2 linked regions of the Chlorobaculum tepidum TLS genome follow. The protein of the gene in region 1 binds, or shares a complex with, the protein of each later gene. Links are inferred from orthologs where the notes say so. Each region holds a gene or a part of one and is shown in the gene's direction. Other genes may lie near its edges. The genes, in order: rodA and mrdA.

Evidence for each region.
Region 2: the proteins of rodA (region 1) and mrdA are in contact, whole or in part, in a crystal structure (PDB 6PL5), measured with the Thermus thermophilus proteins. The link is inferred for Chlorobaculum tepidum TLS from one-to-one orthologs. Residues at the interface, in WP_223903423.1 of Thermus thermophilus: Phe161, Val165, Phe168, Val169, Leu172, Pro198, Tyr199, Glu202, Tyr211, Arg212, Asp213, Gln220, Val221, Gln223, Ser224, Ile226, Ala227, Ile228, Gly229, Ser230, Gly266, Phe267, Val270, Leu274, Tyr277, Gly278, Leu281, Phe285, Leu289, Arg297; in WP_223903432.1 of Thermus thermophilus: Arg4, Ile5, His6, Leu8, Ala9, Phe12, Ala15, Leu16, Leu19, Gly20, Arg22, Ala23, Trp24, Leu26, Gln27, Val28, Tyr31, Tyr34, Leu36, Leu43, Thr45, Asp47, Lys156, Gln157, Gly158, Ser160, Val184, Leu201, Glu202.

What each region holds. Positions count from the first base shown.
Region 1 is NC_002932.3:296,829-308,485, forward strand. The notes cover bases 3,827-6,815. They hold rodA (rod shape-determining protein RodA), read left to right. Parts: upstream 3,827-4,700; coding sequence 4,701-5,930; downstream 5,931-6,815. Other genes in these bases: era (GTPase Era), read right to left, coding at 3,827-4,580; AYT24_RS01440 (hypothetical protein), read right to left, coding at 6,028-6,474; mtaB (tRNA (N(6)-L-threonylcarbamoyladenosine(37)-C(2))-methylthiotransferase MtaB), read left to right, coding at 6,678-6,815. In the rest of the region: redox-regulated ATPase YchF, read right to left, coding at 1-820; cmk ((d)CMP kinase), read left to right, coding at 921-1,628; rpsA (30S ribosomal protein S1), read left to right, coding at 1,749-3,500; more of era, read right to left, coding at 3,663-3,826; more of mtaB, read left to right, coding at 6,816-8,018; AYT24_RS01450 (adenine phosphoribosyltransferase), read left to right, coding at 8,113-8,646; AYT24_RS01455 (sodium:proton antiporter), read left to right, coding at 8,670-10,115; AYT24_RS01460 (HU family DNA-binding protein), read right to left, coding at 10,318-10,629; AYT24_RS01465 (sulfite exporter TauE/SafE family protein), read right to left, coding at 10,665-11,027; ATP-dependent zinc metalloprotease FtsH, read right to left, coding at 11,078-11,657. UniProt on the Escherichia coli protein: Peptidoglycan polymerase that is essential for cell wall elongation. Also required for the maintenance of the rod cell shape. Functions probably in conjunction with the penicillin-binding protein 2 (mrdA).
Region 2 is NC_002932.3:568,055-579,690, reverse strand. What follows is about bases 3,580-6,547. They hold mrdA (penicillin-binding protein 2), read left to right. Parts: upstream 3,580-4,099; coding sequence 4,100-5,995; downstream 5,996-6,547. Other genes in these bases: AYT24_RS02665 (FAD-binding oxidoreductase), read left to right, coding at 5,995-6,547; mreD (rod shape-determining protein MreD), read left to right, coding at 3,608-4,096. Also shown: AYT24_RS02695 (hypothetical protein), read right to left, coding at 1-702; quinolinate synthase NadA, read right to left, coding at 859-1,827; AYT24_RS02685 (co-chaperone GroES), read right to left, coding at 1,929-2,324; rod shape-determining protein MreC, read left to right, coding at 2,711-3,553; more of AYT24_RS02665, read left to right, coding at 6,548-7,479; smpB (SsrA-binding protein), read left to right, coding at 7,491-7,964; tyrS (tyrosine--tRNA ligase), read left to right, coding at 7,987-9,207; AYT24_RS02650 (pyruvoyl-dependent arginine decarboxylase), read left to right, coding at 9,277-9,822; nadB (L-aspartate oxidase), read left to right, coding at 10,057-11,636. UniProt on the Escherichia coli protein: Catalyzes cross-linking of the peptidoglycan cell wall. Responsible for the determination of the rod shape of the cell. Is probably required for lateral peptidoglycan synthesis and maintenance of the correct diameter during lateral and centripetal growth.

The sequences.
Region 1 (11,657 bases):
AGGCGGCCATGATCAGGCGGTCGAGGCCCGACATTTCGAGGCCGAGGCTTTCGAGGAAGTCCGGACGCTCCTCTTCGGGCAGCTCGGCAATGTCCGCTTCGGCTTTGGCGCTGATGATGAGCATTTTCGAACCGTTCTCTGCTGCTATCTTCGCCACCGTTGCGGTATGCTCGTTACCATCAGGCAGGTCGGTTTCAGCCACATTGGCGGCAAAAAGCACCGGCTTTGCCGTGATGAGGAAAAACTGTTTCGCCATGGCGCGTTCTTCGTCGTTTTCGAGAATGCTGCGCACCGGCACGCCCTCGCCGAGTCCGGCCACGATCTTCTCGGCCAGATCGACCAGCGCCTGCTGATCTTTCTCCTTGCGGGCACCCTTGCGCAATTTGTCGATGCGCTTTTCCATGCTGTCGAGGTCGGCCAGCATCAGCTCGGTCTCGATGGTGGCGATGTCGCCCGCCGGATCGATTTTGCCTTCGACGTGGATGATGTTCGGATCCTCGAAGCAGCGTACCACGTGAATGATCGCGTCAACCTCGCGGATGTGCGAGAGGAACTGGTTGCCAAGTCCTTCACCCTTGCTGGCACCTCTGACCAGACCGGCAATATCGACGATTTCGAGCACCGCAGGCACGATCACCGGAGTCTTGACGACGCGGGCGAGTTCACTGAGGCGCGGATCGGGCACGAGCACGGTGCCGACGTTGGGTTCGATGGTGCAGAACGGGTAGTTGGCGGCTTCGGCCTGCTTGGCCGTGATAGCATTGAACAGCGTCGATTTGCCGACATTGGGCAGACCGACAATGCCGCAGCGAAGTGACATGGGCGGAGATGTTTGTTGAGAAAAACGGTTTTAACATGTAATCAATTCGTTTGGAAAAAGCAAATTAATTTTTTACAATTACAGGCTATTTTAAAATGCATTGGAGAGCCCTATCGAAAAGAAACCGATCATCGTCGCCATAGACGGTCCGGCAGCATCCGGTAAAAGCACGACCGCCAAAATTCTTGCGGCCCGGCTCGGATACACCTACATCGATACCGGAGCCATGTACCGCTCCGTGACCCTCAAGGTGCTTCGTGAAGGTTTGCTCGACGAGATTCGGAAAGATGAGACCCGCATTGCCGAACTCCTTCAGACGATCACCATCGGCTTTCAAGGGCAGCGGGTTTTTCTTGATGGTGAGGATGTCTCCGAAGCGATCAGGGAGAACCGGGTCAGCCGCGAGGTCAGTTTCATCAGCTCTCTCAAGCCGGTTCGTGACAAACTCCGCGAGCTTCAGCAGGAGATGGGCCGGAAACGCGGCATCGTCATGGATGGGCGCGATATTGGCACCGTCATTTTCCCCGACGCCGAGCTGAAAATTTTTCTTATTGCCGATCCGGCGGAGCGCGCCAAACGGCGTCATGCCGAGCTTCTGCTTAAGGCTGGCGGCGCGGCGGTTCCCTCTGTCGAGGCGCTTGAAGAAGAGATCAAGCAGCGCGATCGCGATGATGAGCAGCGCACCCACGCGCCGCTCAAACGTCATCCCGATGCGGTTCTGCTCGATACTTCGAATATGACCATCGACGAACAGGTCAACGTCGTGTACGATCTGGTCAATAAAATTGTGGAGCAGCAGAGCCTGTGATGGCCTGTTGCCTTTGAATGTGAACAGTGTTCTTTCGTGTCATAACTCATAACCATAAAAACCGGCAGCCGAAATCTCTCGCGACTGACGGCAAATCATCAGAGAGGAAGGAAAACATTAATGTCAGAAACAACAACGCTGGAAACGCCGAAGCCGAAAGTGCCGGGCAGAAAAAAAGTCAAGATTTTCGCTCACTACGAACCAGCCGAGCTTGAGCAGATGGAGTCGCTCTACACGAGCACCCTTTCGGAGATCAGTGAAGAGGAGATCGTCAAGGGTCGAATCGTTTCGATCTCCAACAAGGATGTCACCATCGACGTGGGCTTCAAATCGGAAGGTATCGTTTCGCTTCTCGAGTTCCGTGACGATGACGAAATCAAGGTCGGCGATGATGTCGAGGTCTATCTCGAGAACATCGAAGACAAGATGGGGCAGCTTATTCTTTCCAAAAGGAAAGCCGACGTGCTTCGCATCTGGGACAAGATTTACGATTCAATCGAGAACGACACCATCATCAATGGCAAGATCATCAACCGCGTCAAGGGTGGCATGACGGTCTCCCTGTCGGGTGTCGAGGCCTTCTTGCCCGGTTCGCAGATCGACGTCAAGCCGGTTCGCGACTTCGATGCCCTGGTCGGCAAGACCATGGACTTCAGGGTCGTCAAGATCAACCCGGTCACCCAGAACATTGTCGTCAGCCACAAGGTCATCCTCGAAGAGGAGTATGCGGCCAAGCGCGAGGAGATGCTTGCCAACATCAAGGTCGGCATGGTTCTCGAAGGCACCGTCAAGAACATCACCGATTTCGGTATCTTTGTCGATCTCGGCGGTCTGGACGGTCTGGTGCACATCACCGACATCACCTGGGGCAGGATCAACCATCCGTCCGAAGTGGTCGAGCTCGACCAGCCGATCAAGGTCGTGGTCGTCGGCTTCGACGAGAACACCAAGCGTGTTTCGCTCGGCATGAAGCAGCTCGAAGCCCATCCGTGGGAAAACATCGAAATCAAATATCCGGTTGGCATCAAGGCGACTGGCCGCGTGGTTTCCATCACCGATTACGGCGCCTTCGTCGAGATCGAGAAGGGCATCGAGGGTCTTGTTCACATCTCCGAGATGAGCTGGACGCAGCATATCAAGCATCCGAGCCAGTTCGTGTCGCTCAACCAGGAGGTCGAGGTCGTCATCCTCAACATCGACAAGGAGCACACCAAGCTGTCGCTGTCGATGAAGCGCGTGTCGGAAGACCCGTGGATCGCCCTCTCCGAGAAGTATGTTGAGGGTTCGCTGCACAAGGGCACGGTCAGCAACATCACCGATTTCGGTGTATTCGTGGAGCTGGAGCCTGGCGTTGACGGTCTGGTGCATATCTCCGACCTGTCGTGGACCAAGAAGATCCGCCACCCCAGCGAGCTGGTCAAAAAAGGCCAGGAACTCGAAGTCAAGGTGCTGAAATTCGACGTCAACGCACGCCGCATTGCGCTTGGCCACAAGCAGATCAACAACGATCCCTGGGGCGAGTTTGAGCAGAAGTATGCCGTCGGCGCCGAGTGTACCGGGGCGATTTCGCAGATCATCGAGAAGGGCGTCATCGTCATTCTCCCCGGCGAAGTCGATGGCTTCGTGCCGGTGTCGCACCTGTTGCAAGGCGGTGTGAAGGACATTCACTCTTCCTTCAAGATCGGCGACGAGCTGCCGCTCCGCGTCATCGAGTTTGATAAGGAGAACAAACGCATCATTCTCTCGGCGCTCGAGTACTTCAAGGACAAGAGCAAAGAGGAGATCGAAGCGTATCTTCAGGCTCACCCGAACGAGAAAAAAGAGATCGAGGCCGCCAGCGCCGAGCTGGAGCCGCAGCCGAAAGGCCGCTGATTTTTTTTTCATATGGTTGTTACAGCCAAAGCCGGAAAGACCCCTTCCATTTGTGAAGGGGTCTTTCCGTTTAGGATGGAAGGGGAGAAAGAGTAAAATGGACTTGGCGGGTATTGTGGGCAAAGTTGAAAGGGTTTTCCTGTCAACCATGTCCGCTTTTTTTCAGTAGCCGTAGCTTTTGAGGAGGTTCTTTTTTTTGCGCCAGTCGGGGCGGACCTTCACGAAAATTTCGAGGTACACCGGTCGGTCAAGGAGTTCTTCTATTTCCTTGCGAGCGGCCTGGCCGAGTTTTTTGATGGCCGCGCCCTTCTGGCCGACGATGATCTGCTTCTGGCTGTTGCGTTCGACAATGACCGAGCAGCGGATCAGCTCCTTGCGGCTTGGGTTGTTTTCGTGCTGCTCCTTGAATTCATCGATGACTACCTCGGTTGAGTAGGGAATTTCGCGCCCGTATTGCAGAAAGATTTTTTCGCGGATGATCTCGCCGACGAAAAAGCGCTCCGGCTCGGTGCTGAGAATGTCATCCGGCCAGATCGGTTCGTCGAATGGTAACAGTGGCCTGAGCAGCTCGACCAGCTCTGGTATGTTGCCGCCGGTGAGGGCTGACAGGGCGAGCGTCGCCACGGGCTTGTACTTGCTTATGATCTCCGTTTGCGCCTCTTTGGCGGTCTCTTCCGGCACGAGGTCGGCTTTGTTCAGTGCGATGACGAAGGGTTTGCCTGTAGGCTTCACCCACTGTTCGATCAGTTCGCTGGCGAATTTCCGGTCGATGGGTTCGTCGCCTTTCTGGAACGGGATGAGCGCGACAATGACATCTGACTCCCGGAGCGAGCGCCGGGTGATTTCGAGCATCGATTCGTGCAGCGATTGCTTTGGGTCCATGATGCCGGGAGTGTCGAGAATAATGATCTGGCTCCGGTCGTCATGGTAAATTCCGGTAATTTTTTTTCTTGTCGTTTGCGGTTTTGGGGTGACAATCGATAGCTTGTGATCCAGCAGACGGTTCAGTAGGGTCGATTTGCCCGCATTTGGCGCGCCGACAAAGGTTACGTGGCCGCAAGAAAATAGTGGTGGCTGCACAATAATGATTTCTCTTGTATGATTTGGGTGCCGGGATACGTGTGGAAAACCTGTTCCGGTGGTTTATGGAGCTGTTTCCCGGCAAGATAACATGATCTCTCTCCTCTTTACGGACAAGTGATGGAAAAGTACAATAAATTTGATCTTTTATGGCTTCTGGTTCCCCTGTCGGGCCTGATCGTCATGGGACTTATGGCTGTTTACAGCGCTACCAATGGCTCGACCGAATCGGTTCCCCTCTTTTACAAACAGCTCTCCTGGGCTGTCACAGGAGCCATTGCGGCCTCTATCATTTATTTCATGGATTATCGCGTCGTAAAAGATAATGCCTACTTTATGTATGCGGCTGGCATTATTCTGCTGATAGCGGTGCTTGTCTTCGGAAAGAAGGTGGCTGGAGCGACAAGCTGGGTGCGTTTCGGTATGTTCAGTTTTCAGCCCTCCGAACTCACCAAAATGTTTACCATCATTGCGATGGCGAGGTTTCTGTCGGACGACCAGACCGATATTGGCAACATGATGGATCTCGGCAAAGCGCTTGCCATTGCGCTGGTTCCCGCCGGACTTATCATGCTTCAGCCGGATATGGGCACGACGCTGACCTGCCTGTCGTTTATCGTTCCCATGATTGTTCTGGCCGGTTTCGATCTCTATTATATTCTGCTCGGGGTGGTTCCGGTGGCTTTGATGCTTTCCGGTTTTTTCAATCTGACCATTCTTGCGACCATTGCCGTTCTTTCGATGGTCATGTTTTTCCTGCTCAGGAAAAAGTTTTATTTACACCAGTTCCTCGTTACCGGAGGAGGTTTGCTGGGCGGATTGCTGACCTGGAAGTTTACTTCAGTTATTCTCAAGCCTCACCAGATCAAGAGAATTCAAATATTTCTTGATCCGACAGCCGATCCACGGGGTGCCGGATACAATGCGCTTCAGGCTAAAATTGCCATTGCCTCAGGCGGGATTTTTGGGAAAGGATTTCTTCACGGCACGCAAACTCAACTTCGGTATATTCCTGCGCAGTGGACGGATTTCATTTTCTGCGTGATTGCCGAAGAACTGGGATTTTTGGGTTCGACGTTATTGCTTCTGCTCTTTGCGGCCCTTGTGCTTCGTCTTGTCTGGATGGTCGGAGCTATCAAGAACCGTTTCGTCGAACTGTTGCTTGCCGGATATGCCTCGTTGCTTCTGACTCATGTGGTGATCAATATCGGTATGACTATTGGCGTTATGCCTGTTATTGGCGTTCCCCTTCCGTTTATTTCATATGGTGGATCCTCTCTGGTCGCGAACATGATGATGGTTGGCCTTGCCATGAACTTTTCAAAAAACCGGAGACATATCGGTTATTGAGATGAGGATGAGTTTGTGTGACAAATAAAAAAAGGCCATCGTTTCGGATAGCCTTTTCGTCGAAAAAATAAAGTGATTTATTTCGTTGTTTTTTCGGTTATTTTTTGATCTGATAGATAAAACGTTTGCCGCCTTCACCAACAGGAATGCGTTCGATTTCCGGATCCTGATTGCCATATTTGTTGAACCAGAGACTGACTGCGGTGCTTTTCGTCTGAAGGGCGGCAGCGATTTCACGAGGCTTGAACGCCTTGTCGGGATTAGCTTGAAGCAGTTGTTTGATCGATATACCGAGTTTTCCGCGTCCGAACTTGGCCGTTGCCGGCTTTGCCACAGGACCGCCTTCAATTTTTGCAAGAGTGCTTTCGAGCTTTTTTATAATGGCATTCAATTCGGCTTCGTAAGGCTGAATGCTTTCTTCAAATTGACGCTGCATTTCAGCAATTTTTTCCTTCAGTTCATTTTTTTGCTGGTTCAGTGCCTTGAATTCATCTACATTCAGGAGGTAAAGATCAAATTTGTCCGGTGCAACTTCTTTTTTCATAGTGTTCATGATTTGCTTGTGTAACAGGTATAGTTTGAAAAACAAAAGAAATATAACAGGTTTGTATGCAATACTGCAATAAAAAAATATGAGTTAGTTTTAAGACTATAATGCAGCTGCTGTATTATCAGTGTGTATAAGTCGTGTGTTTGGGTTGCAGTGTTTTTGTTATTATTCCCTTGATTTAAAAGATCGCATGTTTTATGAAACAGAAAAGTGTCGCTGCTGTAACTCTTGGTTGTAAAGTGAATTATGCCGAAACATCGTCCATAGTCGATGCGTTGGTTTCCCAGGGATGGCAATTAAATGCAATCGATGACGGAGCGGATGTGCTCATTATTCATACCTGTGCTGTTACCGGTGAAGCAGAACGAAAGTCAAGACAGCAGATAAGAAAAATCATAAGAAATCATCCGGGAAGCAGGGTTGGGGTGATTGGTTGCTACGCACAGCTTGATCCGAAACGGATTGCTGATATCAAGGGCGTTTCATTCGTGCTGGGTACAACTGACAAGTTTGAAATCGCCTGGTACGATGGTGAATCCTTGCCGAACGATTCCGAACCCTTGGTAAAAGTTTCTCCTGTCGATAAGGCAATAACCGCGCATCCGGCGTGCTCAATGCTTTCTCAGCCTGAAAAGGGAAGAACCAGAGCTTTTCTGAAAATCCAGGATGGTTGCAGTTTTGGTTGCGCTTATTGTTCGATTCCTCTGGCGAGGGGGCGTTCACGCTCGGTGTCTCTTTCAACGGTGCTCGATAGGGCTCAAAAAATTGCTGATGCCGGTTATCGTGAAATCGTGCTTACCGGTATCAATATTGGCGATTACCAGGATGGAGATACCCGCCTGTCCGGTTTGCTCCGGCGTCTCGAAACGATTGATGTCAGCAGGATTCGAATAAGCTCGGTGGAACCACAGCTGCTCGATGACGAGTTGATCGATATTGTTGCAGCTTCCGGCAAGATCATGCCCCATTTCCATCTGCCGTTGCAGAGTGGCTCCGATACTGTGCTTCGGGCAATGAGGCGGCATTACGACACAGCATTTTATCGCGAGCGGCTTATGAAAGCACTCTCCTTGATCAGGGGGTGCGCTATCGGTGCCGATGTGATGGTTGGTTATCCTGGCGAAAGCGAGCGCGATTTTGAAGAGATGTGCCGTTTTATCGAAGAGTTGCCGGTTGCCTATCTGCACGTTTTCACCTGTTCGCCACGGCCAGGCACGAAGCTTTTTGCCGAAATAGCTGAAAAAAAGCTGATTCGCATACCTTCCGCTGAAAGCTCGTCGCGAGCGGCCAGGCTTGGCGTGATCGGCGAACGGATCGAACGGCGCTTTGCCGAAGCGTTTATCGGTAGTACCCTGAAAGTGTTGTTCGAGGAGGCCTCGGCGCTTCCGGGAGGAGCAGTGCGCTGGAGCGGATACAGTGAGCATTACCTCCGGGTGAGCGTCGATACCAGCGCCGGGGAGCTGCGAGGTCAGGTGCGGGAGGTGATCATCGATGGCTTCGGAGAGGGTTTGCAATTACATGGCAGACTCTTATCTTAAATTTTTACAAGCAGAAGGCGTCTTTCCGAGGTCTGGCGTCGGTGGTGCCCCGTTTCTGGCAGTTTTCACCAAATCAGCAAAACCCTCTACAGTTATGCCCATCAAATCCAGAATCCGTACTGTTCCCGATTATCCGAAAAAAGGGATCATGTTCCGTGACATTACCACCCTTATCAAGGATCCGGTCGGATTCCGTCTGGTGATCGACAACATGACCCAGCATTATCTGTCCAACGGAGTCGATTTTGATGCGATCGTGGGTATTGAGTCCAGGGGTTTCATTCTCGGTGGCGCGCTTGCCTATACGCTTGGCAAGGGATTCGTGCCAGTCAGGAAGCCAGGCAAACTGCCGGCGGATGTGGTGCAGCTCGAATACGAACTCGAGTATGGTACCGACAAGATCGAGATGCATACTGACGCTCTTGTTCAAGGGCAGCGCGTGCTTCTGGTTGATGATCTTCTTGCTACGGGCGGCACGGCTCTTGCCGCTGCCGGACTGGTCGAGAAGCTCGGCGGTGTCGTGGCAAGCATGGCCTTCATCGTCAATCTGCCCGATATTGGCGGCGAAAAGAAGATTCGTGAAAAAGGCTATAACATCTACTTCCTGACAGAGTTCGAAGGTGATTGATACCGTTCGATCTCGAATGACTCATGACTTGTTGCTCTGATTTTTTGAAACGTAGCGCGGTGGCGGCCGCTACCACGCTTATTTTTTCTTTGACCGTTCCTTCCGTGGCGTTTTGCGCATCCGGGGGCGGGGAGCACTCATTCCTGCCTCCGGTCTGGCTGGCAGCACCGTTCGTGGTGCTGCTTCTGATGATCGCTACCGGTCCGCTTTTCTATCCGAGATTCTGGGAACACCATTATCAGAAGGTTTCGATCGTTCTGGGTGTTCCTGTAGCGCTCTGGTACGCCTTCATGGCGGAACATGGCGGGCACATGCTTCTGCACACCCTTGAAGAGTACATCTCCTTCATCGCCCTGATATCTTCGCTTTTCGTTGTGGCTGGAGGCATCCTGATCAAAATCGAACGGCGGGGGACACCGCTGCTCAATGCGCTTTTGCTTCTGTTTGGCGCAGTGCTTGCCAATGTTGTTGGTACGACTGGTGCCTCGATGTTGCTGATCAGGCCATATCTCAGGGTTAACAAAGGACGCCTGAAGCCATTTCATATCGTTTTTTTCATCTTCATCATCAGCAATATCGGTGGTGCGCTGACACCGATCGGGGATCCGCCGCTCTTTCTCGGCTTTCTGCGCGGCGTACCATTCTTCTGGGTGATTCAGCATCTTTGGCTGCCCTGGCTGGTGACGATCGGGTTGCTTACGGCTATTTTTCTGGTGCTCGATCTGAAGGCAGGGAAGAACGAGGCCGAGCAGGAATATTCTGGCCGTATCACGTTGATCGGGCGCAGGAATTTCCTCTACCTGATTCCGCTTATCGGCTCGATCTTTCTCGATCCTGCCGTCATTCCGGGATTTCCGAGCCTCCAGGAGATTTTTCATGTGCCTTTTGGCATCAGGGAGGTCATCATGCTGACGATCGCGGTCGTTGCCTACAAGACGGCCAATCAGGATGCCCTCGGGGGCAACGAGTTTAACTTCGAGCCGATCAAGGAGGTCGCGTTCCTTTTCGTGGGCATCTTCGCCACCATGATTCCTGCGCTTCAGCTGATTGGTGCGTATGCGCAGTCCCATGCAGCTGAATTTACGGTCACGAAGTTCTACTGGTTCACCGGAATTCTCTCCGGTGTACTGGATAATGCACCGACCTACCTGAACTTTCTGGCTGGAGCGCTTGGCAAGTTTGGTCTCGATTCCAACAGCATTGCCGATGTCGTGAAGTTTTCCCGGGGCATGGACTCACCGATCGCCGGTGACGTCCCTTCGACGCTTTATCTCATGGCAATATCGGTGGGCGCGGTCTTTTTCGGCGCGTTCACCTATATCGGTAACGCTCCGAACTTCATGGTCAAGAACATCGCCGAACAGACCGAGGCCGATGTTCCCTCTTTCGTGGAGTATATTTACCGCTATTCGATTCCGGTGCTGCTGCCGGTATTCGGAATCATCTGGTTTGTGCTGTTCCACTGGTAGCCACGCTGTTTCCTGCCGTTCCGGACAGCAAACGGCAGGATCGAAAGCTATTAAGCGCACGGTCAGCTCTCGTCCGGCACTCAAGACAAAAGTGACTGACCTCTCTCCGTTTCGCTGTTATCCTGACCCCCGCCCGATTCTTTTGCATGGGATATCCTCCGGTGAAGATCATCGCTTCGCCGGCGTTGTGTTGCCGTGGCGGTTATTTGTTGGCTTTCAGGCTTTCGCTGACCGCGTGCTTGAACTCTTTGGAGATTTTGAAGGTCGGCACATTTTTTGGCTCGACGGTTACCTTTTCACCCGTTCTTGGGTTTCTTGCCTGCCGGAGATTCTTGTAGCGAATGTTGAACGACCCAAATCCCCGGATTTCAATGCGTTTTCCGGCTTTCAGCGAGTCGATGATGCTTTCGAACAAGCAATCAACGACCGATTCGGTTTCGTTTTTGGTCAGACCTGTGCGTTGGGCGATCACGTTCACCAGGTCGGCTTTGGTGGTTGTCTGTCCCATGGTAATGTGTGCTTGGGTTATAGGTTTGCCAATACTGCTGGTTAATACCAAAGGCGGATTGCTACTAAAACAAGAAAAACAGCGAACATCCTTCTTAAAAGATCGTTTGAGAGTTCAATTGCCAGCTTTGCGCCGAAGAAAGCGCCGGCGAAAAGGCCCAGGGCGATGATCAGTCCGAACCAGATGTGCTCCGTCGTGATCTTGCCGGCCTGATAATATTCGTATACGCCGAGAAGTCCGACCGGCAGCAGCAACGCTATGAGTGACGTCGCACTGGCGGTTTCTTGGCTCATGCCTAAAAAGAAGATAAGTGCCGGAACGATGATCACGCCACCGCCCACGCCGAACATGCCGGACAAGAGGCCTGCGGCGATTCCCGTAATGAGCAGAATGAGATACTGCATGATGATGCTTGTCAAAAAAAGATATTTTGTTGTTACGCTGTCGGCGGCATTCATGCCGGAGAGTTTGCAACAGCTGTTTCCGAACTGACGATAGCGTCGATTTCCTCCGAATCGAGCGACTCCTTTTCAATCAAACGAGCAGCCATTTCGTGCAGAATCCGGACATGCGCTGTAAGAATTTTTCGTGCATTGTCCATGCATTCGGTTATGATTCTGCGCACCTCGACATCGATCTGAAGAGCTGTATCCTCGCTGTACTCCCTCACATGCGAATAGTCTTTGCCGAGAAAGACCTCCCTGTGTCCGTCGCCGTAATTGATCGGGCCGAGCTTGTCGCTCATACCCCAGTTTTTCACCATTTTCCGGGCAATCTCGGTTGCTTTTTCTATATCGTTGGCCGCGCCGGTGCTCACCTCATTGAAGATCAGCTCTTCTGCTGCCCGGCCGCCAAGTGCATAGGTGATCATGGCGATCAGGTACTCCCGGTTCTGGGTATAACGGTCTTCGAGCGGCAGGTAGGCGGTTTGGCCGAGGCTGCGGCCTCGCGGGATGATCGTGACCTTGTGAATCGGGTCGGAGCCGCTGGTGAATTTCGAGACGATTACATGGCCGGCCTCGTGATAGGCGGTC
Region 2 (11,636 bases), 270 kb from region 1 along the record:
TCTTTCGAGCCAGGCGAGAATGGCGTTGAAGAGCGAGGCGCTCCGCGTCACCTGCGTGTAAGCTTCATCGACGGTCATGTCGCGATTTTCCTTCCGCATCTTCATGCCGAGCTTGCGGGCCGATTCGGCGACGGCGGCGATCTCGCGCGCCAGGTCGGCCTCGCTGTCGATGACGGGAGGCCGCATCATGCGCTGGATGTAGCCGATGTTGTGGCGCACACTGTTCTCGATGATACCGTCGTTGATGCTGTGGCGCTCTTTGTTGAAGTCGTCGTAGCGGGTGTTGTGCAGTGGCATCGAGAGGTCGCCGCAATAGTGGGCGCAGTAGACCAGCGGATACTTCGCATATTTGCCGCTCTTTTTCATCGACTGATACTCCCTGACCGAACCGATGATCGCGCCGTACAGATGCCCTTCGTCGTCGTTGGGCCGGTTGTAGCGTTCAACCTGCGCCATGACCATTTCAGGAGTGACCCGCTTGTTGGCGTTGTTATTGTAGTAGTGATTCGGGCTTTCGACCGGACTGAACATCTCTTTCGACTTGGCCACATCGGGCGCGGCGGCGCTGTACCAGAGGTCGAACCCGGCGGCCTCGGCGATGGTGAGATGGGTTTTGTCGTGCCAGGCGTTGGCTTCGGGCTGGAACGGCTGGGCGCAGAAGAGCGCCGAGATGGCGACGATACGAAGGAGCGGCGAGCGCATGATGGTTCCTGCTGAAAGGGTTGGAAAGCGAAACAGCTCTTGCGCAAACAAGATACGCAGAAACGGGGATGAGCGGCAACAGCGGAGGGCTGAACGGTCAGAGATTTTGCCGGGCCGCGACTTCCGGTGAGCGGAGTGGCGCCCGGCGACGGCAGGTCAGGCGGACATTTCGAGCATTCTTTTGATCGACTTCAGCGCCCCTTCGCGCAGGCTCTCGTCAACGGTGATCTCGGGCGAGCGGTTCACCATGCAGAGATAGAGCTTGTCAAGCGTGTTCTGCTTCATCTGCTTGCAGACGCTGCGCGGATTGGCCGGGTCTTTGGGCGCAGGAATGAAAACCTTGCCCGGCGAGCGTTTCTCCATTTCGTAAAGAATGCCCGGCTCGGTTGCCACGATGAAGCTTTTGCGCGGACTCTTTTCGGTGTAATCGAGCAGGGCCGAGGTCGAGCCAACGAACGAAGCCTGACGCAGCACCTCCTCGCGGCACTCGGGATGAGCGATCAATTCCGCATCCGGATACATCGCCTTGGCTTGGATCATGTAAACCTCGGAGTAGGCGTCGTGCACATAGCAGAAGCCCTGCCAGAGCAGCATGTCGCGCCCGGTGCGCTTCATCACCCATGCGCCGAGGTTGCGGTCAGGACCGAAGATGATCTGCTGCTCCGGCGGAATCTGCCGCACGATATGCTCGGCGTTCGACGAGGTGCAGATGATGTCCGAAAGCTTCTTGATCGCCGCCGACGAGTTGACGTAGGTAATGGCAATGGCGTCGGGATGCGCCTGGCGGAAGGCGCGGAACTCCTCCTCCGGGCAACTGTCGGCCAGCGGGCAGCCCGCGCCCGGATCGGGCATGAGCACCATCTTGCCAGGATTGAGAATCTTGGCGGTCTCGGCCATGAAGTACACCCCGGCGAAAACGATCACGTCCGCCGACGTCTTCTCCGCCGCCCGCGCCAGGGCGAGGCTGTCGCCCACGATGTCCGCCGCCTGCTGGATTTCCGGCAGGGTGTAGTAGTGGGCAAGGATAATCGCGTTCATCTCCTTCTTGAGAGCCTGCACCCGCCGGAGCAGCGCTTCGGTCGAAAGGCCCGCCGCCTCTTTGTGCATATCGGTCGCTATGGTCATATCGATCTGTCAAAATAATGAAATAAAAAAACTCCTCGACGGTTGAAGAGGAGCGTAGGCCGGAGTGAAAGCCGGAAACAAATCCGACTCCCTCCGACGATTCAACTCAGAGAGTCTTCCAGGTCATCGTCTTCCCTGATCAGCAAAAGAATGGCTGAATTGGGCACGATCAGATAGCGCTCCTCTTCGTACTCGATCTCCCAGGCACTGCTCTGGACGAAGATAGCCAGATCGCCGGTTTTGGCCTGAAGCGGAATATACTGGGGGCTTTCGGCCCGCTCTTTCCAGGGTTCGTCGGTATCATTTGGCGGGCCGACCGGATAGCCGGGCCCTGTTTTGAGCACGTAGCCGCTCTGGATTTTAGCTTTTTCCTGAACGCCCGGAGGAAGGTAGATACCTGATTTGGTTGTCTCATCGAGGGATTTCGGCTTGATCAGTACCCGGTCTCCGACAACGATAAATTTATCCGTGACATTTTTGCGTTTGTCAAATAACATGCGCTGTTGCAATATCTTGGCGAGGATTCCCGTAGGCCGGAAGACCGGATCGGGTCAAACGGTAATCACCGCCGGGTTTCGCGCGTTTTTCCGCAACCGGCGGTCATGAAGCTCAAAATCGTCATTTCAGCCTAAAAAGCAAAAAACGGATTCCTGCCCGGCGGGTTTGAGACAAATGAGCGCCGGAAAAATTCATCGAAGAAAAGATTGCATATCTGTTATATTTTCGATTCGTAACCTTTATGTTCCGGCCAATGCTCCGGACCGAGGCTATCGAATCGAGACTAAAGCAAACAAGATCGCCCTGACAACCCCTGTTTCGGTTTCCCCCCGGAAAAACAGGTGGCAGGGAGTGCGCCAATGTGTTAACAAGGAAGACAACGGACGTGTCGAGTTTTTTCCGTTTTATCGCCAAGCATACCGCATATCTCTATTTTCTGCTGTATTGCACTCTCTCCATCATGCTCATGCAGCTTCAGCGCAAGGAGACGCTCGATGCGATTCGCGAGCGCGGGCTGGCCATTAACGCAGCCATTGGAAAACAGTTTACCGACGCCACGGCCATTTTTACACAGGAGCGCGACAACCAGCACCTGTTCCTGCAAAATGCGCGGCTGTTCGCCCGGCTCCTGCGCCAGCAGGCGGCGCTCCGCGATGCCGCCGAACTGAAAGCCATAGAGGCGAATGCACCGCAATGGGCTGGCCACTTCAAGGTCGCACGGGTGGTTGACCGCCGGTTCAGCGCAACCGACAACATGCTCATCATCGACGCCGGTTCGCGCCAGGGCGTCGCCCGGGACATGGCCGTCCTGACACCTGACGGGCTTGTCGGTCGGGTGATCGACGTGTCACAGAATTACGCGAAAGTGATGCCTGTGATCAACCGCAACTTCATGGTCAGCGTGGTTTCCGACAGCACCCGCACCAACGGCCTGCTCGCCTGGCAAAACGGTAATGAACGCCTCGCCAAAATGGAGCATGTGCCCGTCAGCAGCAAACTGCTCGTAGGCGAAGGGGTGGCAACCTCCGGTTACAGCACCTTTGCCATCCGGGGCATTCCGGTCGGCCAGATTATCCGCATATCGAAAGACAAGCTCTTCTACAACGTCGACGTGCGCCTTGCAGTCGATTTTTCATCACTTTCCTGGGTGCTTGTCTCGCTGGCAAAACCGTCGATGGAAAAAATCGAGCTGATGCAGTCACCGGACAGTCCGGGAAAAGGAGAGTGAACAAGGCATCGATAACATGGCAATCACCGGTTACAAACGACAATCCGCCCTGATTTGAACAAGTATCTTCTCTATACCATCGCCCTGGTCATTCTGGCTTTCGTGCAGCGCTTTCTCGTTTCGAAGCTGCTCATTCTGCACGCATCCCCTGACATTCTGGCCATCTTCATCGCCTTCATCTCCATGTCCACCGGCCAGAGAACCGGCACGAACTTCGGTTTCGGGGCCGGCCTCATCGCCGGGATTCTCTCGGGCGACCTAGGCTTGTCGGCCCTTCTGGGCACCGTGCAGGGATTTGTGGCAGGTTTCTTCCATGTACCCCAGAAGAGCCATGCGACCTCGGTCAAGAAAAAGCGTATGTTCTATGCTGCGTCCGCAACCGCGCTCATAGCCGGGAACCTGCTTCAGTCGCTTCTTTCTGACCCGCTCTCGCTCCCCCTCTATGTCAGGGTACCGGAGACGGTCATCCTCGGCACCCTCATGAGCATGATGCTGGCCGTGCTCGTCTATCACTTCGCCCTGAAGAAACTGCTGAAGGATTGAGCTATGGACGATTTTTTGCGCGGAATCAAGCTGACCATACTCCTCATCGCAGCCGTCTTCCTGTTTTTCACAGCTCGTCTCGCCTGGCTCCAGATTGTCCAGCATGACGACATCAGTTCGAGATCGGGGAGCATCCGCAGAATCTGGGAGCAGGCGCCGAGGGGCCATTTCATCGACCGGAATGGCATAACCGTCCTCGAAAACCAGGCACTCTACACCCTCAAGATCATCCCCAACGAGCTGCGAGCATCGAGCATTCCGTACCTGGCCTACCTGCTTGAAATTCCGGTAGATGAGCTGAACGAGAAGGTCGCCGAAGCGAAAGATTACAGTCCGTTTGCCGTTTCGACCATCTACCGCGACCTGAACGAGTTCGTCGTGGCACGCATCAGCGAGAACCTCTGGCGATTGCCCGGCGTGATCATCGAGATCGAGAACAAGCGAAAATACAGCGATTTGTTCCGGGGAACCCACCTGTTCGGTTACCTGCGCAATGTCAGCAAGGAGCAGCTCGACACGCTGGCTGAAAAGGGGTACACGCCGGACGACAAGATCGGTTTTTCCGGTCTCGAACGCATCTACGAGGAGGAGCTTCGGGGCGAGAAGGGCGTGCGCTACGAGCTGGTCAATCCGCTCGGAATGCTCATGGGAAAATACAATGAGGGCAAGAACGACATCCCGTCTGTCAAAGGCAACGATCTCTATCTCACCATCGACGCCCACCTGCAACGGCTTGCCGAAAACCTGCTCCGGGCGACCGGTCACCCCGGCGCGGTGGTGGCCATCGACCCCTCAGACGGCGGCGTACTGGCGCTGTGCAGCGAACCCGATTTCGACCTCGACATCCTCAACGGCAAAACCAGAAAAAAAGAGTGGGCTGAAATCGCCCTTTCACCTGAAAAGCCCCTTTTCAACCGCGCCATCCAGGCCGTCTATCCGCCGGGTTCCACCTACAAACTGGTGCTGGCCATCGCCGGACTTGAAGAGGGGGTCATCAAACCCGAAGACACCATCATCTCCACCGGCAGCTGGAACTACGGCGGACGCATCTTCCACGACCACGGCGGGCGCGGCCACGGCATCGTCAATATGAAAAAGGCGATCATCGAGTCCTGTAACATCTACTTCTACCAGCTCATGCTCAAGGTGGGCCTCGACACGTGGGACAAATACGGCAAAATGTTCGGATTCGGCCAGCGCGAGGGCATCGACCTGCCGGGCGAACGGCGCGGCCTGTTGCCGACAACTGAGTACTACAACCGCCGCTACGGCGAGGGGCGCTGGACAAAAGGCTATCTGGTAAGCCTTGGCATTGGCCAGGGTGAACTCGGCGTCACTCCCCTGCAACTGGCCAACTACGCAGCGACCATCGCCAACAACGGCACCTGGCACCAACCGCACATTGTCAGGGGCTACCGCGACACGCGCACCGGCATCTATGTGCCGATCGATCACGCCTCGCGCACCCTGCCAATCTCGAAAGAGACCTTCGGAATCATCAAGGAGGCGATGCAGGGCGTGGTTCAGCAAGGAACCGGCACGCTGGCGCAGGTGCCGGGCGTGACGGTCGCCGGCAAAACCGGCACCGCGCAGAACCCGCACGGCAAGGATCACGCCTGGTTCATCTGCTTCGCGCCGGTCGATCACCCGAAAATCGCCATCGCGGTGCTGGTCGAAAACGCCGGTTTCGGCGGCAGCATCTCCGCGCCGATCGCCCGAGAGATGATAAACTACTACCTCGTCGAAAAGAACAAGCCGAAAACCCAGGGCGCCGACAGCACCGCTGTCGCCAAAATCAAAAAGCTGAACGATTCGCTAAACACGAAACGCCCCGCCGCGAAAACAGCAATCGACTCTACCAGCACTGCGCCGCAGAGCGATCTGGAGGGTGGAGACTGATGAACTTCAAAAATGAACCAGCAGCCATTGCGGGCTTTCTCGAAGACACGAGCAACCTGAAAAACGGCTGGACGCCGGGCGTCTTTTTCCCGGAAACGCCGGAGGAGGTGGCCTCGCTGTTGCGCGAAGCTTGCGCCGACGGACGCCGCTACACCATCGCGGGCAACGGCACCGGCACCACCGGCGCGCGGATCCCGTTCGGCGACTACGTAATTGCGATGCAGAAGCTCGACCGCATCGGCGAAGTCGAGCCGACAATCGACGGACGAGCGCTGCTGCGCGTGCAGGGCGGTGCGCTGTTGCAGGATGTGCAGGCGAAAGCGGCGGCGGCAGGCTGGTTCTATCCGCCCGATCCGACCGAGAAAACCTGCTTCATCGGCAGCACCATCTCGAACAACTCCACAGGCTCGCGCTCGCTCAAATACGGCCCGACGCGCAATCACGTGCAGGCACTGCAAATCGCGCTGCCGCAGGGCGATTTGCTGGAGATCACGCGCGGCCAGCACCTCGCCGACGCAGCGGGAAACTTCACACTTGACCTGCCGCTTGCCGGGCGCGTGACGTTCCGGCTTCCGGATTACACGATGCCGAAGACCTCGAAGCACAACGCGGGCTACTGGTCGAAGCCGGGCATGGATCTGGTCGATCTCTTCATCGGCTCTGAGGGCACGCTCGGCGTCATCGTCGAAGCCACGCTGCTCTTGCGCCCCGCGCCGGAGCGGGTGATTGCCTGCCTCGCCTGGTTCAGAAGCGAGGAGGAACTGCTCGGCTTCGTCGGCGAGGCCCGCGCCGGAAGCGGCGGCGTCAGCCCGCGCGCGCTCGAACTCTTCGACCGTCGGGCGCTGGAGTTTCTCCGGCAAAGCTATCCCGACATTGCAAAGGAAATGGCGGGCGCGGTCTATTTCGAGGAGGAGACAACCGTCGAGCGCGAGGAGGCCTGCCTCGAAGCGTGGCTGGAACTGATGGAACAGTGCGGCTCGCCAGTCGAGAAGAGCTGGGCGGCACTCGACAGCGAGGGGTTGCAGAAGCTCCGCGACTTCCGCCACCAGCTGCCGGTACTGGTCAACGAGTGGCTCAGCCGCCAGTCGGAGAGCAAGGTGAGCACCGACATGGCACTGCCCGACGAGCGCTTCGCCGAGCTGTTCCGGCTCTACCGCGACGCCTGCGACCGCGAGGGATTCACCTACATCATCTTCGGCCACATCGGCAACGCCCACCTGCACCTGAACATTCTGCCGCACAATCACGAAGAGTTCGTGCGCGCCAAAACGCTCTACCGCCAGCTCGTCTCGAAAGTGCTCGCGATGGGCGGCACACTGTCGGCAGAGCACGGCATCGGCAAACTCAAGAGCGAATATCTGGTACAAATGTACGGCCGCAAAGGCATCAGGGAAATGGTGCGTGTAAAAAAAGCGTTCGACCCTTATCTTGTGCTCAATGTCGGAAACATGATTCCGGCAGAATACTACGAATCCGAAACCTGAGAGAGAACGCGGTGTCCAAAAAACAAGGCAAGCCGGAATACGTCACGGCGATCAGCAACCGCAAGGCCCGGTTCGAGTACGAAATTCTCGACACGATCGAGGCGGGCATCGAGCTGCTGGGCAGCGAGGTGAAATCGGTGCGACTCGGCAAGGCGAGCCTGAGCGAGAGCTACGCCATGATCCACCACGGCCAGGTGTGGCTCGAAAACATGCAGATCACGCCCTACGAACACAACACGCTCGACACGCTCGAACCCAAACGCAGCCGCCGCCTGCTTTTGCACAAGGCGGAAATCATGCGACTGCAATCGAAAATCAGCGAAAAGGGACTGACTCTTATTCCGCTCAAAGCTTACTTCAACAAGCGCGGTGTACTCAAGATCGAACTCGGCCTCGCGCGAGGCAAAAAGCTCTACGACAAGCGCGAGACAATCAAGAATCGAGACGCCAAGCGTCAGCTGCAGCAACTCAGGAAACAGTATTAACCAGACGACATTTCAATTTGCCATGATATTTCCATCCGTCAAGGAACAGCTCGATATCATCGTCAACAACACCGTCGAGGTCATCAGCACCGACGAACTCGAACGCAAACTCACCAAATCTCTCAAAAACGGCACGCCGCTGAAAATCAAGCTCGGTGCTGACCCGTCGCGCCCCGACCTGCACCTCGGCCACTCGGTGGTGCTCCGCAAGCTGCGTGAATTTCAGGATTTGGGACACGAAGCGATCCTCATCATCGGCGACTTCACAGCCATGATCGGCGACCCGTCAGGCAAGAGCAAGACCCGCCCGCAGCTCACCGCCGAAGAGGCCCGCGAGAACGGCAAAAGCTACTTCGAGCAGGCGTCGAAAATCCTCGATCCGGAAAAGACCACCATCTGCTACAACGCCGACTGGCTGAGCCAGATGCACTTTGCCGACGTCATCCGCTTGTCGAGCCACTACACGGTGGCGCGGATGCTGGAGCGCGATGATTTCGAAAAGCGCTACCGCTCGCAGACCCCGATCTCGATCCACGAATTTCTCTATCCGCTCGCACAGGGCATGGACTCGGTGCACCTCAAAAATGATGTGGAGCTTGGCGGCACCGACCAGAAGTTCAACCTGCTCGTTGGGCGCGACCTCCAGCGCGAGTACGGCATCGAGCCGCAGGTGTGCATCACCATGCCGCTGCTGGTGGGCACCGACGGCAGCGAGAAGATGTCCAAGTCACTCGGCAACGCCATCTGCTTCAACGACACGCCGGAGGATATGTACGGTCGAACGCTCTCAATTCCCGACTCCCTGATCGAGACCTACTGGAACCTGCTGGTACCGCACCACAGCGGCAACGACAAGCCTATCGCCGAACGAATCGCCGCCGATCCACGCGAAACCAAGCGAGAACTCGCCCGCGAACTGGTCGCGCAATATTATTCGGCGGAGGAGGCGGCCAAGGCACAGGAGCACTTTGACCGGGTGATCGTCAACAAACAGGCGCCCACAGACCTGCCGACCGTGGAGTTCGAGGAGGCTACGATGCCGGTGGTCGAGCTGCTCATGGCGCTTGCGGCATTCCCGTCCAAAAACGAAGCACGGCGCATGATTCAGCAGGGCGCGGTGCAGGCTGGCAACGAGAAAATTTCTGATATCAATGCCGTTATCGAGCTGACCGAAAACCCCGTCATCATCCGCGCAGGCAAACGAAAATTTTTCAAGGTGGCGCGCGCAAAAAAATCGTTTTGAATGCGTTTGCTTTTTCCTATAATTGCACCAACTGACGCCTTTCTCTAACCTCTATCCGGAGCTACCACCTTGTCATTCGTCCCAACAAAAGTATTCTTCACCAAAGGTGTCGGAAGACACAAAGAGTATCTCTCTTCGTTCGAGCTTGCCCTGCGCGACGCCAAGATCGAAAAGTGCAATCTGGTGACGGTTTCAAGTATCTTTCCTCCAAAATGCGAACGCATCAGCGTCGAAGAGGGACTGAAGCACCTCAAGCCGGGACAGATCACCTTCGCGGTCATGGCGCGTAACTCGACCAACGAGAACAACCGCCTCATCTCCGCTTCGGTTGGCGTGGCGCTTCCGGCTGACGAAAGCCAATACGGCTATCTCTCCGAGCATCATCCGTATGGCGAAACTGCCGAGCAGTCGGGCGAATACGCCGAAGATCTGGCCGCGACGATGCTAGCCACCACGCTCGGCATCGAATTTGATCCCAACAAGGACTGGGACGAGCGCGAGGGCATCTACAAGATGAGCGGCAAGATCGTCAACTCCTTCAACATCACCGAGTCTGCCGAGGGCGAAACCGGCATGTGGACGACCGTGATCTCCTGCGCAGTGCTGCTGCCATAAGGACGACGGAACGGCGAGACATTCGTATCGATACCGGGAATCAGTCGCGTGACCGATTCCCGGTTCTTTTTTTTCTGGCAAAACGCAACAGAAACAAGGCTTGCGCCCTCGCCACTGCCGGAAGTTGATTTCTGACTGTGTATATTACGCCTCGCCGTTTTTGTTTCGGGAAAACAGCGGGCTGTCTCTGGGCTACTCTACCCGCAACTCATCAAACACGCCACACAGACTTATATGACACAGGAAGTGAAAACCGACGTGCTGGTTATCGGCAGCGGCATCGGAGGGTTGTATTTCGCCATCAATATGGCCGACCACGCCACGGTCACGATCATCACCAAAAAAGAGAGCTCCACCTCCAATACCAACTGGGCACAGGGCGGCATCGCGGCGGCCATCGCGGGTGACGACACCCCGGAGCTGCACATCGCTGACACGCTCGATGCGGGCGCGGGACTGTGCAACGAGGCAATAGTGAGCATCCTGGTGCACGAAGGCCCAGCGCACATCCGCCGACTCATCGAGCTTGGCGTGGAGTTCACGACCAACCCCGACCATACGCTCAACCTCGGCAAGGAAGGTGGCCATTCGCGCAACCGCATCGTGCACGCCAAAGATTTGACGGGCCGCGAGGTGGAGAGGGCGCTCCTCGCGCGGGCCAACGCGCACCCCAACATCACGCTGCTGGAGCACCACTACGCGCTCGAACTCATCACCGAGCACCACCTCGGCATCAAGACCAACGACATCACCTGCTACGGCGCGTACGTACTCGACACGCTCAACCACAAGCCAAAAAAGATTCTGGCGAAGGTAACGATGGTCGCCTCGGGCGGGCTGGGCCACGTCTATCTGCATACGACCAATCCCGAGATCGCCACGGGCGACGGCATCGCAATGGCCTACCGCGCCGGAGCCGAGATCGCCAACATGGAGTTCATCCAGTTCCACCCGACCTCACTCTTCCACCCGAAAGCGAAATCGTTCCTGATCTCGGAGGCGGTGCGCGGCTTCGGCGGCATTTTGCGCAACAAGGAGGGCGAGGCGTTCATGCACCGCTACGACCGGCGCGAAAATCTCGCCCCGCGCGACATCGTGGCGCGAGCGATCGACTCGGAGATGAAAAAGAACGGCGACGAGTGCGTCTTTCTCGACGTGACGCACATCAAGGCGGAGAAGGTCAGGGAGCACTTCCCGCACATTTACGAGACCTGCCTCGGTTTCGGCATCGACATGACAAAGGAGATGATTCCAGTGGTTCCAGCGGCGCACTACTCATGCGGCGGCATCAGAACGGACAGCTGGGGGCGCAGCACCATCAACCACCTCTATGCCTGCGGCGAGACAAGCTGCACTGGCGTACACGGCGCAAACCGGCTGGCGAGCAACTCGTTGCTCGAAGCGCTGGTTTTCGCCTGGCGCTCCAGCGAAGATATCCGGGCGGAACTGAAATCGATTCATTTCAAGCACGAATTCCCCGACTGGGACGACTCCGGCACAACCAGCCCGGAGGAGTGGATCCTGGTGGCGCACAACAAAAAAGAGGCGCAGGTGATCATGAACGACTACGTCGGCATCGTGAGGAGCGACCTGCGCCTCGACCGCGCCCGACGGCGCATCGATTTCCTGAAGGAGGAGACCGAGGCTTACTACAAAAAAACGAAGATCACGCCACAGATCATCGAACTGCGCAATATCATCAAGGTTGCAAGCCTCATCATTCAGGGAGCAATCAAGCGCCGCGAATCACGGGGCCTGCATTACACAACAGATTTCCCGCAGAAGGACGACAAGCATTATCTGGCGGACACCGT